DNA from 4 places in the Streptacidiphilus cavernicola genome. Region 4 is predicted to be linked to each of the others. Evidence: riboswitches for the same ligand, from Rfam matches in the RefSeq annotation. Region 4 holds a riboswitch; each other region holds the start of a gene.
The links. Region 4 has a riboswitch for cobalamin ahead of ACEZDE_RS28300 (CbtB domain-containing protein). Riboswitches for the same ligand answer to the same signal wherever they lie in the genome.
Positions count from the first base shown of each region.

Region 1: another riboswitch for cobalamin. It lies ahead of metE (5-methyltetrahydropteroyltriglutamate--homocysteine S-methyltransferase); the one in region 4 lies ahead of ACEZDE_RS28300 (CbtB domain-containing protein).
Region 2: another riboswitch for cobalamin. It lies ahead of ACEZDE_RS11875 (ribonucleoside-diphosphate reductase subunit alpha); the one in region 4 lies ahead of ACEZDE_RS28300 (CbtB domain-containing protein).
Region 3: another riboswitch for cobalamin. It lies ahead of ACEZDE_RS24455 (cobalamin biosynthesis protein); the one in region 4 lies ahead of ACEZDE_RS28300 (CbtB domain-containing protein).

Region 1 is NZ_JBHFAB010000003.1:296,611-298,799, reverse strand. Features, by position in the region: gene metE (5-methyltetrahydropteroyltriglutamate--homocysteine S-methyltransferase) at 1-1,266, opposite strand, end outside; cobalamin riboswitch at 1,431-1,651, opposite strand; tRNA gene ACEZDE_RS05745 (tRNA-Leu) at 2,085-2,170, opposite strand.
Region 2 is NZ_JBHFAB010000007.1:130,925-133,113, forward strand. Features, by position in the region: gene ACEZDE_RS11865 (hypothetical protein) at 1-64, opposite strand, end outside; gene ACEZDE_RS11870 (GNAT family N-acetyltransferase) at 223-744, shown strand; cobalamin riboswitch at 763-909, shown strand; gene ACEZDE_RS11875 (ribonucleoside-diphosphate reductase subunit alpha) at 1,064-2,189, shown strand, end outside.
Region 3 is NZ_JBHFAB010000020.1:97,127-99,315, forward strand. Features, by position in the region: gene ACEZDE_RS24445 (NAD(P)/FAD-dependent oxidoreductase) at 1-164, shown strand, start outside; gene ACEZDE_RS24450 (hypothetical protein) at 281-538, shown strand; cobalamin riboswitch at 593-804, shown strand; gene ACEZDE_RS24455 (cobalamin biosynthesis protein) at 908-1,882, shown strand; gene ACEZDE_RS24460 (cobyric acid synthase) at 1,879-2,189, shown strand, end outside.
Region 4 is NZ_JBHFAB010000027.1:30,855-33,043, forward strand. Features, by position in the region: gene ACEZDE_RS28295 (DUF2470 domain-containing protein) at 1-656, shown strand, start outside; cobalamin riboswitch at 650-812, shown strand; gene ACEZDE_RS28300 (CbtB domain-containing protein) at 851-1,069, shown strand; gene ACEZDE_RS28305 (winged helix-turn-helix transcriptional regulator) at 1,113-1,493, opposite strand; gene ACEZDE_RS28310 (SDR family oxidoreductase) at 1,610-2,189, shown strand, end outside.

The DNA.
Region 1 (2,189 bases), on a different contig from region 4:
GTCGGTGACGGCTGCGCTGCGGGCCCGGACCGCCGGGTCGCGGGTCAGCGCGGAACCGGCCCGGGACTCCAGACCGGCCCGGTTGGCGGCGAGTTCGGCGGCGATGAGGTCGGTGCCCTGGGTCAGTCCGCGCGCCAGGGTGACGATCTCCGTGGTCTTCTGCCGGGCGAAGGCCAGCCAGCGGGCGACCTGGGGGTCGACGTCGCGCTCCCGGGCGGCGTCCAGCGGGACGTGCAGCAGCGAGCAGGAGGCCGCGACGTCGACCTGGTCGGCCAGGCCGAGCAGGGTGCCCAGGGTGGTCAGCGAGGCGGCGAGGTTGTTGATCCAGATGTTGCGGCCGTCGACCACGCCCGCAACCAGGCGCTTGCCGCGCAGGCCGCCGACCGTGGCGAGAGCGTCCAGGTTGGCGGCGGCGGGTCCGGTGAAGTCCAGCGCCAGTCCCTCGATCGGGGCCTTGGCCAGCACCGGCAGGGCCTCGCCGAGCCGGTCGAAGTAGGAGGCGACCAGCAGCTTGGGCCGGTCGGCCAGGCCGCCCAGATCGCGGTAGGCACGGGCGACGGTGTTGAGGTCGGCCGGGGTGCGGTCCTGCACCAGGGCAGGCTCGTCCAGTTGGACCCAGTCGGCCCCCGCGGCGCGCAGGTCGGCCAGCACCTCGGCGTAGACCGGCAGCAACCGGTCGAGCAGGGTGATCGGCTGGAAGTCGGCGGCCACGCCGGGGGCGGGCTTGGCCAGCAGCAGGTAGGTGACCGGGCCGACCAGCACCGGGCGGGCGCTGTGGCCGAGGGCCAGCGCCTCGCGCAGCTCGGCGACCTGCTTGGTCGAGTCAGCGGTGAAGACCGTGTTCGGGCCGAGTTCGGGGACCAGGTAGTGGTAGTTGGTGTCGAACCACTTGGTCATCTCCAGCGGCGCCACCTCCTGGGTGCCCCGGGCCATCGCGAAGTAGCCGTCCAACGCGTCCGCGTCGACGGCCTTACCGTGCCCGACGACCGAACGGTGCCGGTCGGGGATCGCGCCGACCATCACGCTGGTGTCCAGCACGTGGTCGTAGAAGGAGAAGTCACCGGTCGGGACCTCGTCCACACCGGCCTCGGTGAGCTGCTGCCAGGCCTGGCGGCGCAGTTCGGCCGCGGTGCGCTGGAGGGCGTCGGCGGTGACGCGGCCCTTCCAGTAGCCCTCGATGGCCTTCTTCAACTCCCGCTCGGGGCCCTGGCGGGGGTAGCCGTACACGGTGGCCCGTGCTGCCGCGGCTGCAGGCTTGCTGGTCAAGGGACTCTCCTTCGCGAGTACGTCACTGGACGACCCCGGAGACGGGTCGCAGGCGCGAAGGGACGACAGCACCGGGCGGCTCAGGACGCGGCTCTGCCGCGCGTGCCCACCTGATATGTACGCCGACCCGCCCACGAGGTCACCGGGATCTCCGCGCACACCTGTGGCGTGCACGGGCAGTGGCAGGTCTTCGGACTCGCGGGCACGTCTGCCGAGGGCAGACACCTACTGGCCGTCGCTTCCCAGACCCGTACCCGGGCCCAGTGCTTGATGACGGCGGTCGTTCCCACTCACCGCTGCGGGGCAGTCCCGGAATCACACCGGGTTCCCTCTTACGACGCGCCTGCCTGGCTGACAGGGCGAACCGACTGCAACCGCCAGACTAGACGCCGAATCAACACGACCGTGACCGCCGTCCCACATCATGGACATAAAGCCGGGGGGTCGGGTGCGACCGACGGCCAGGCGGCCTCCGGCCGGGGCCACCCCCTCGGCGTCGACCAGCCTGCCAACTCGGCTGGCACTCCCCGCCGCAGGGCTCAGGTCGCCTGGAGACGGCTACGGGCCACCTCGATCTCGCTCAAGGCGGCACCGCCGAACACCGCTTGATCCCGCAGAGCAGCGAAGACGCGGATGAAGTACGCAATGTTCTCGGGCCTCGCAGCAGCCGTGGTTGGACACCCCGGCGAACACCCTGGAAAGGAACCTCGCATGAACTGCTGCTCCGCCCCCCGGACGGCCTCCGATTGGCCACGCCAATGTCCAGAAACGACGAAAGCCCCCTGGTGGGGGGCTGTTCGTGTTGTTGGTTGGTTGGTTGGTGTCCGAGGGGGGACTTGAACCCCCACGCCCCGAAGGGCACTAGCACCTCAAGCTAGCGCGTCTGCCATTCCGCCACCCGGACCGGGTGATCGCCAGCGGCG
Region 2 (2,189 bases), on a different contig from region 4:
CGGCGAGCAGGGCTGCCGGGGTGAGGGCCAGTCCCGCCAGGCCGAGTCCGATTCCCCGTCGCATCCCCGTCGCCCGACGCATCCGGTGCCGCCCTCGCTCCCGCTCACGCGCGGAGAGCCGGATCCCACCGCGGACACACCTCCAAATCTGACATACCGCCAGAAACCTCGCCTTCCGGAGCCGCTGCCGGAGTGACCCGGGCGGTCCGGCAGACTCTCCCCATGGACATCCTCATCCGCCCCGCTCTCGACTCCGAGCTCGACGCCGCAGGCCACCTCACCGCCGAGTCCTTCATCGCCGACGGCCACACCTCCCGCGGAGGCAGCTACGAACCGCGGCTGCGCGACGCCCGCGACCGCGCCGACCGGGCCGAGCTGCTGGTGGCCGTGGACCCCGCCGACGGCGCCCTGCTCGGCTCGGTGACCTTCGCCCCGCCCGGCTCGCCGTACGCGGACCTGGCCCGGGGCGACGAGGGCGAGTTCCGGATGCTCGCGGTGTCGCCCGCGGCCCGCGGCCGGGGCGTCGGCGAGGCGCTGGTGCGGGCCTGCCTGGACCGGGCCGGGGAGCTGGGGCTGCGCCGGGTGGTGATGTCCACTCAGCCGTCCATGGTGTACGCCTACCGCATCTACGAGCGGCTCGGCTTCGTCCGGACCCCGGAGCGGGACTGGTCGCCGATGCCGGACATCCCGCTGCTCACCTACGCGGTCGAGCTCACGCCCCGCCCCGCCGAACAAGCGGAGTGACGCGACACTACATGTAGGGGTGCTTTCTGGAAGCACCCCTACATGTATGCTCATACTCGCTGTCCCGCAGGGGAACCCGGTGCGATTCCGGGACTGCCCCGCAGCGGTGAGCGGCTGTGCCCTGCGCCCTCGCGCCCTGGCCTGCCGCGAGTCCGAGTACCTGCCGACAGCTCGTCCCGGCACCCCCCGGGGCGACGCACGTCCGGGCCTCGCGGGTGGGCCGGGGACGCGTTCCTGGCTGCCTCCGCGCGCCCGGTGACGCTCCCTCACGCCTCCCGCCGACGGTCCGCCGCCGACCGGCCGCCAACGAGGAGCGCAAGTGACGATCACCGAGACCGCAGCAGCGACGACAGTCCCGCACCAGGGCGACGGCCCCGGCCCGGACGTCCAGGACGCCCCCGGCACCGCCCTGCTGCGCACCCTCACCGAGCGCTCCGCCGACCTGGTGCACATCGACGCGGGCCGGGTCGCCGCCGCCGCCCTGCGCGGGCGCAGCGCGGTCGCCGACTACAGCGAGCTGCGCGGCCTGGCGATCGAGGCCTCCGCCGCGCTGATCGCCGAGGACCCGCAGTACTCGCGGCTCGCCGCCCGGCTGCTGGCCGAGGAGATCCGCGAGGAGGCCTCCGGCCAGGGCGCCACCTGCTTCGCCGCCTCGATCGCGGTCGGCCACCGGGAGGGCCTGATCGGCGACGACACCGCCGCCTTCGTCGCCGCCCACGCCGAGGCCCTGGACGCGGTGGTCGACCCGGCCGGCGACGACCGGTTCGAGTACTTCGGCCTGCGCACGGTCTACTCCCGCTACCTGCTGCGGCACCCGATCACCCGTCAGGTGCTGGAGACCCCGCAGCACTTCCTGCTCCGGGTGGCCTGCGGCCTCCAGGTCGGAGGCGTGGAGCGCAGCGACTCGGACAAGGGTGGCGGCGGGCGACGGGCGGGAGGCGTGGAGCGCAGCGACTCGGACAAGGGTGGCGGCGGGCGACGGGCGGGCGGCAAGGAGTCCGTGGCCGAGGTGGCCGAGCTGTACCGGCTGATGAGCCGGCTCGAATACCTGCCGTCCTCCCCCACCCTGTTCAACTCCGGCACCCGGCACCCGCAGATGTCCTCCTGCTACCTGCTGGACTCCCCGCTGGACGAGCTGGACTCGATCTACTCCCGCTACGCCCAGATCGCCCGGCTGAGCAAGCACGCGGGCGGGATCGGCCTCTCCTACAGCCGGATCCGCTCCCGCGGCAGCCTGATCCGCGGCACCAACGGCCAGTCCAACGGCATCGTGCCGTTCCTGCGCACCCTGGACGCCTCGGTCGCCGCGGTGAACCAGGGCGGCCGGCGCAAGGGCGCGGCCTGCGTCTACCTGGAGACCTGGCACGCCGATGTCGAGGAGTTCCTTGAGCTGCGGGACAGCACGGGCGAGGAGGCCCGGCGCACCCACAACCTCAACCTGGCGC
Region 3 (2,189 bases), on a different contig from region 4:
GGGTCGGCCACCGGGTCCGCGCCTGGGAGCCCGAGCCGCTGCGCTGGATCGGCGTGCACGGCATGTACGCGGCCTACCACGCCGCCGACCGGCAGGAGCGCGGCGGCCGGGCCGCCACCTCGCCCATCGCCAGGGCCGCTGACCTGGTCTCCGGGCGGCACTGACGCTCCGCAGTCGGCTCCGGACACTCCGAGATGCGGATCGACCGACTCTGACCCACCCTGGAAGCCGGGGGAAGTCGGATATCGGAAGACGCAGCACTCAACTCATTGGGGTGCCCATGCCTGTCCTTCTGTGCCTGATCACCGCTCCACTCGGCCTCTGCGTACTGCTCGGCATGTCCTGGTTCGAGGACCGGATCCTGCGCCCGCCGACCAGTCCGGCCGACCGCGTGGTCCAGGACCACGCTCCGGTGGAACTGCTGCGGATCGTCCGCGCCCCGCAGCAGTTGCCGCCGGCCGCGGCGCCGCCCGCCCTGCCCGCCCTGCCGTCGGCGCTCCCGGCGGTGTTCCCGCGGAGCGAGGACACCGCGGCCTGAGGGTGTTCCGGCCGGTCCCGGCCGTGTTGACGCTCGGACCGGCGGCGTGGTGGGATCACAAGGCCAAACGGAGGCATGGAGAGGAAGTCCGGTGCGGGGGAGACCCCAAGTCCGGCGCGGTCCCGCCACTGTCACCGGGGAGCGCTCTCGAACCACGGCCACGGCTGTCGACGGTGCCCGGGAAACCGGGTGCCGTCGCCGCGGGAAGGCCCGGGAGCGCGTCGATCCGGAAGCCAGGAGACTCTCGCCCCCGGTTCGTCGATCCAGGGCGCGGACCCTGAGTGAGGACATCCACGCCATGCGCGCTGCCCTGCCGCCACCATGCTCCGGCGCCGCCCCCGTCCCCGCGCGACCGCCCCGCTGACCGCCGTGCGCGCGAGCGCGGCGACCTCACTCGGCCTGGCTCTCGGCTACGCCGCCGACGCCGCCTTCGGCGACCCCCGGCGCGGCCACCCGGTGGCCGGCTTCGGACGCGCCGCGGCAGCCGCGGAACGGCGGCTCTGGCGCGACCGCAGGGACGCCGGGGCGCTGTTCACCGCGCTCTGCGCGGGGACGGCCGGCGCGGCCGGGTACGCGGCCGACCGGGCCGTGCGGCGCTCCGCCGCCGGGCGGGTGCTACTGACCGCCGCCGCGACCTGGACCGTGCTCGGCGGCGCCTCGCTGGTCCGTGAGGCACGGACGATCGGCGCCGCGCTGGAGGCCGGGGACCTGGCCGCGGCCCGGGACCGGCTGCCGTACCTGTGCGGGCGCGACCCGCGGGAGCTGACCGGGCAGCAGGTCGCCCGTGCGGTGGTCGAGTCGGTGGCCGAGAACACCGCGGACGCGGTGGTGAACGCGCTGGTCTGGGGCGCGGTCGCGGGCGTGCCGGGGCTGCTGGCGTTCCGCGCGGTGAACACCCTGGACGCCATGGTCGGCCACCGCTCGCCGCGGCACCTCCGCTTCGGCTGGGCCTCGGCCCGGCTGGACGACGCGGCCGGCTGGCCCGGCGCCCGGCTCACCGCGCTGCTGACCGCCGCCACCGCCGCCGGGGGGCGGCGGGGCGGCGGGGGCCGCGGCGCGGGCGGCGGCGGCACCGCCTGGCGGGTCTGGCGGCGTGACGCCTCCGCGCACCCGAGCCCCAACGCCGGGCAGGCCGAGGCTGCCTTCGCCGGGGCGCTGGGCGTCCGCCTCGGCGGGACCCTGGCCTACGGCCGCCGGGTCGAGCACCGGCCGCTGCTGGGACCGGAGTTGCGGCCGGTGGCGGTCGGCGACATCGAGCGCGCCTGCGTGCTGTCCCGCCGGGTCGGGCTGCTGGCGGTCGGTGTCACCGCCGCCGCGGCGCTGCTGCGGAGGGGACGCCGATGAGGGGCTCGCTGCTGGTCGCCGGAACCACCTCGGACGCCGGGAAGAGCGTGGTCACCGCCGGGATCTGCCGCTGGCTGGCCCGGCAGGGGGTCTCGGTCGCGCCGTTCAAGGCGCAGAACATGTCGCTGAACTCCTTCGTCACCGCCGACGGCGCGGAGATCGGCCGGGCCCAGGCGATGCAGGCCGCCGCCGCCGGGGTGGAGCCCGAGGCGGCGATGAACCCGGTGCTGCTCAAGCCCGGCGGGGACGGCCGCAGCCAGGTGGTGGTGCTGGGCCGGGCGGTCGCCGAGGTGGGCGCGCTGGACTA
Region 4 (2,189 bases):
TCGCCGTGGTCGAGCGGACGGAGGAGCGGGCCGAGGAGCGGGCGGAACTGCGGCTGCGGGTGCCGCTGGACAGCAGGCTGGCCCGGGAGGCGGCGATGGTCGCGGGGGAGGGCGGCGGGCTGCCGGTGGCGCTGGAGTGGACCGACGTCGCACCGCTGGCGGTCCGGCAGCGGATCCGCGCCCGGGTCAGGATCGCCGGGATGCTGTCGTCGCGCGGGCGCACCGAACCGGAGGGGATGCTGTCGCTGCCGGTGGACGTCCGGCACGTGGCGCTCGCCACACCCGGCGCGGACGGTCTGGTCGACCCGGCGGAGCTGCTGCGGGCCGAACCCGACCCGCTGGCCGTGGTCGAGGCCGCGCTGCTGCTCCACCTCGCCGAGGACCACCAGGGCCACGTGGCCGCGCTGCTCGGTCTGATTGATCCTCAACTGCTGTACGGGGTAACCGAGGTGAGCCCGCTCGCGCTGGACCGCTACGGCATCGTGCTACGGCTGTCCCGGGAGTGGCCCGGTGGCCGGCGCCATGCCCACCCGCCGCACCAGGACGTCCGGTTGTCGTTCGGGGAGCCGCTGCCGGACGCCGACCAGGTCGGCCGACGGCTGCACGCGCTGCTGGCCGGGCACGGGGAGCAGCGCCCGGCGGTCCGGCGTGATTGACGCGTCGCGTACAGGTCCGTACTGTCAACCGTGAGTGATGGCACGAGGAAGCTGGTGGGAATCCAGCGCGGTCGCGCCACTGTGAGCGGTCACCGGTCGGCAGGTCGAAGGTCGGTGACGGCGAGTCAGACAGTCGTCCGTCGCTCCGCTCCATTCACTGAGGGACGCACGATCCCGCTCAAGGAGGCTCTGTCATGAGCAGTCTGTCCGCACCCCCCGCCGTGATAGCCACGCCGGTCGTCCTGCCGGTGTCCAAGGCGGTGCTGTGGCTGGTCGGCACCGCGCTGATCGCGTTCGCGGTGTACTACTTCATCGGGGTGGACCAGGGCGCCTACTCGGTGTTCGGGAACGACATGCACATCCACGAGTTCGTCCACGACTCCCGGCACTTCCTCGGCTTCCCCTGCCACTGACGTAGCACCACCCACGCACCGTCACCGGCGTGCCGCGGCCGGGTCAGGACGCCTCGGCGCGCAGCGCGTCCCGCTGCCGCTGGGACTCGATCACCTGCGGCATCTGCTGCTCGACCCACTGCACCAGGTCGACGACCAGCTCGGCGGCCTCCCGTCCCGGCCCGGTGAGGCTGTACTCGACCCGGGGCGGGATCTCCGGATGCGCCACCCGCAGCACGAAGCCGTCCCGCTCCAGTGTCTGCAGGGTCTGCGCCAGCATCTTCTCGCTCACCCCCTCGATCCGCCGCCGCAGCTCGCTGAAGCGGTAGGTCCGCTCCCGCAGCGCGGCCAGTGCCAGGACCCCCCAGCGGCTGGTGACGTGCTCCAGCACCAACCGGGACGGGCAGGCCTTGTCGTAGACGGTGAACGGCGGTATCGCACTCATGACACCAGCTTACTTCAAAGTGGGTACTTCCGATTCGGAAGTACCGTGCCTAGCGTGGGGAGGGTGAAGCGGCGCACCGGCGCCGTTCTCCCCTCACCACGATCGGAACGCCCACCATGACCATCCTCGTCACCGCCGCCACCGGCCAGCTCGGCCGCCTCGTCGTCGAGAGCCTGCTGGAGCGGGTGCCCGCGACCGAGGTCGCCGTCGCCGTCCGCGACCCCGAGAAGGCCGCCGACCTGGCCGCGCTCGGGGTGGACGTCCGGCAGGCCGACTACAGCGAGCCCGAGACGCTGCGGACCGCCCTGACCGGGGTGGACCGGGTGCTGCTGATCTCCGGCACCGACATGGGCGCGCGGGTGGAGCAGCACCGCGCCGTGATCGAGGCGGCGAAGCAGGCCGGGGTCGGCCTGCTCGCCTACACCAGCATCTTCGGCGGCGACGACACCACCTTCGCCCTCGCCGACGACCACCACGCCACCGAGGCGCTGCTGCGCGCCTCGGGCGTCCCGTACGCGCTGCTGCGGAACGCCTGGTACACCGAGGTCTACACCGCCCAGCTGGGCACCTACCTGCAGTTCGGCGCGGTCACCGGCAGCAGCGGCGACGGCAGGGTCGCCTCCGCCGCGCGCCGCGACTACGCCGAGGCGGCGGCCGTGGTGCTGACCACCGAGGGCCACCGGAACGCGGTGTACG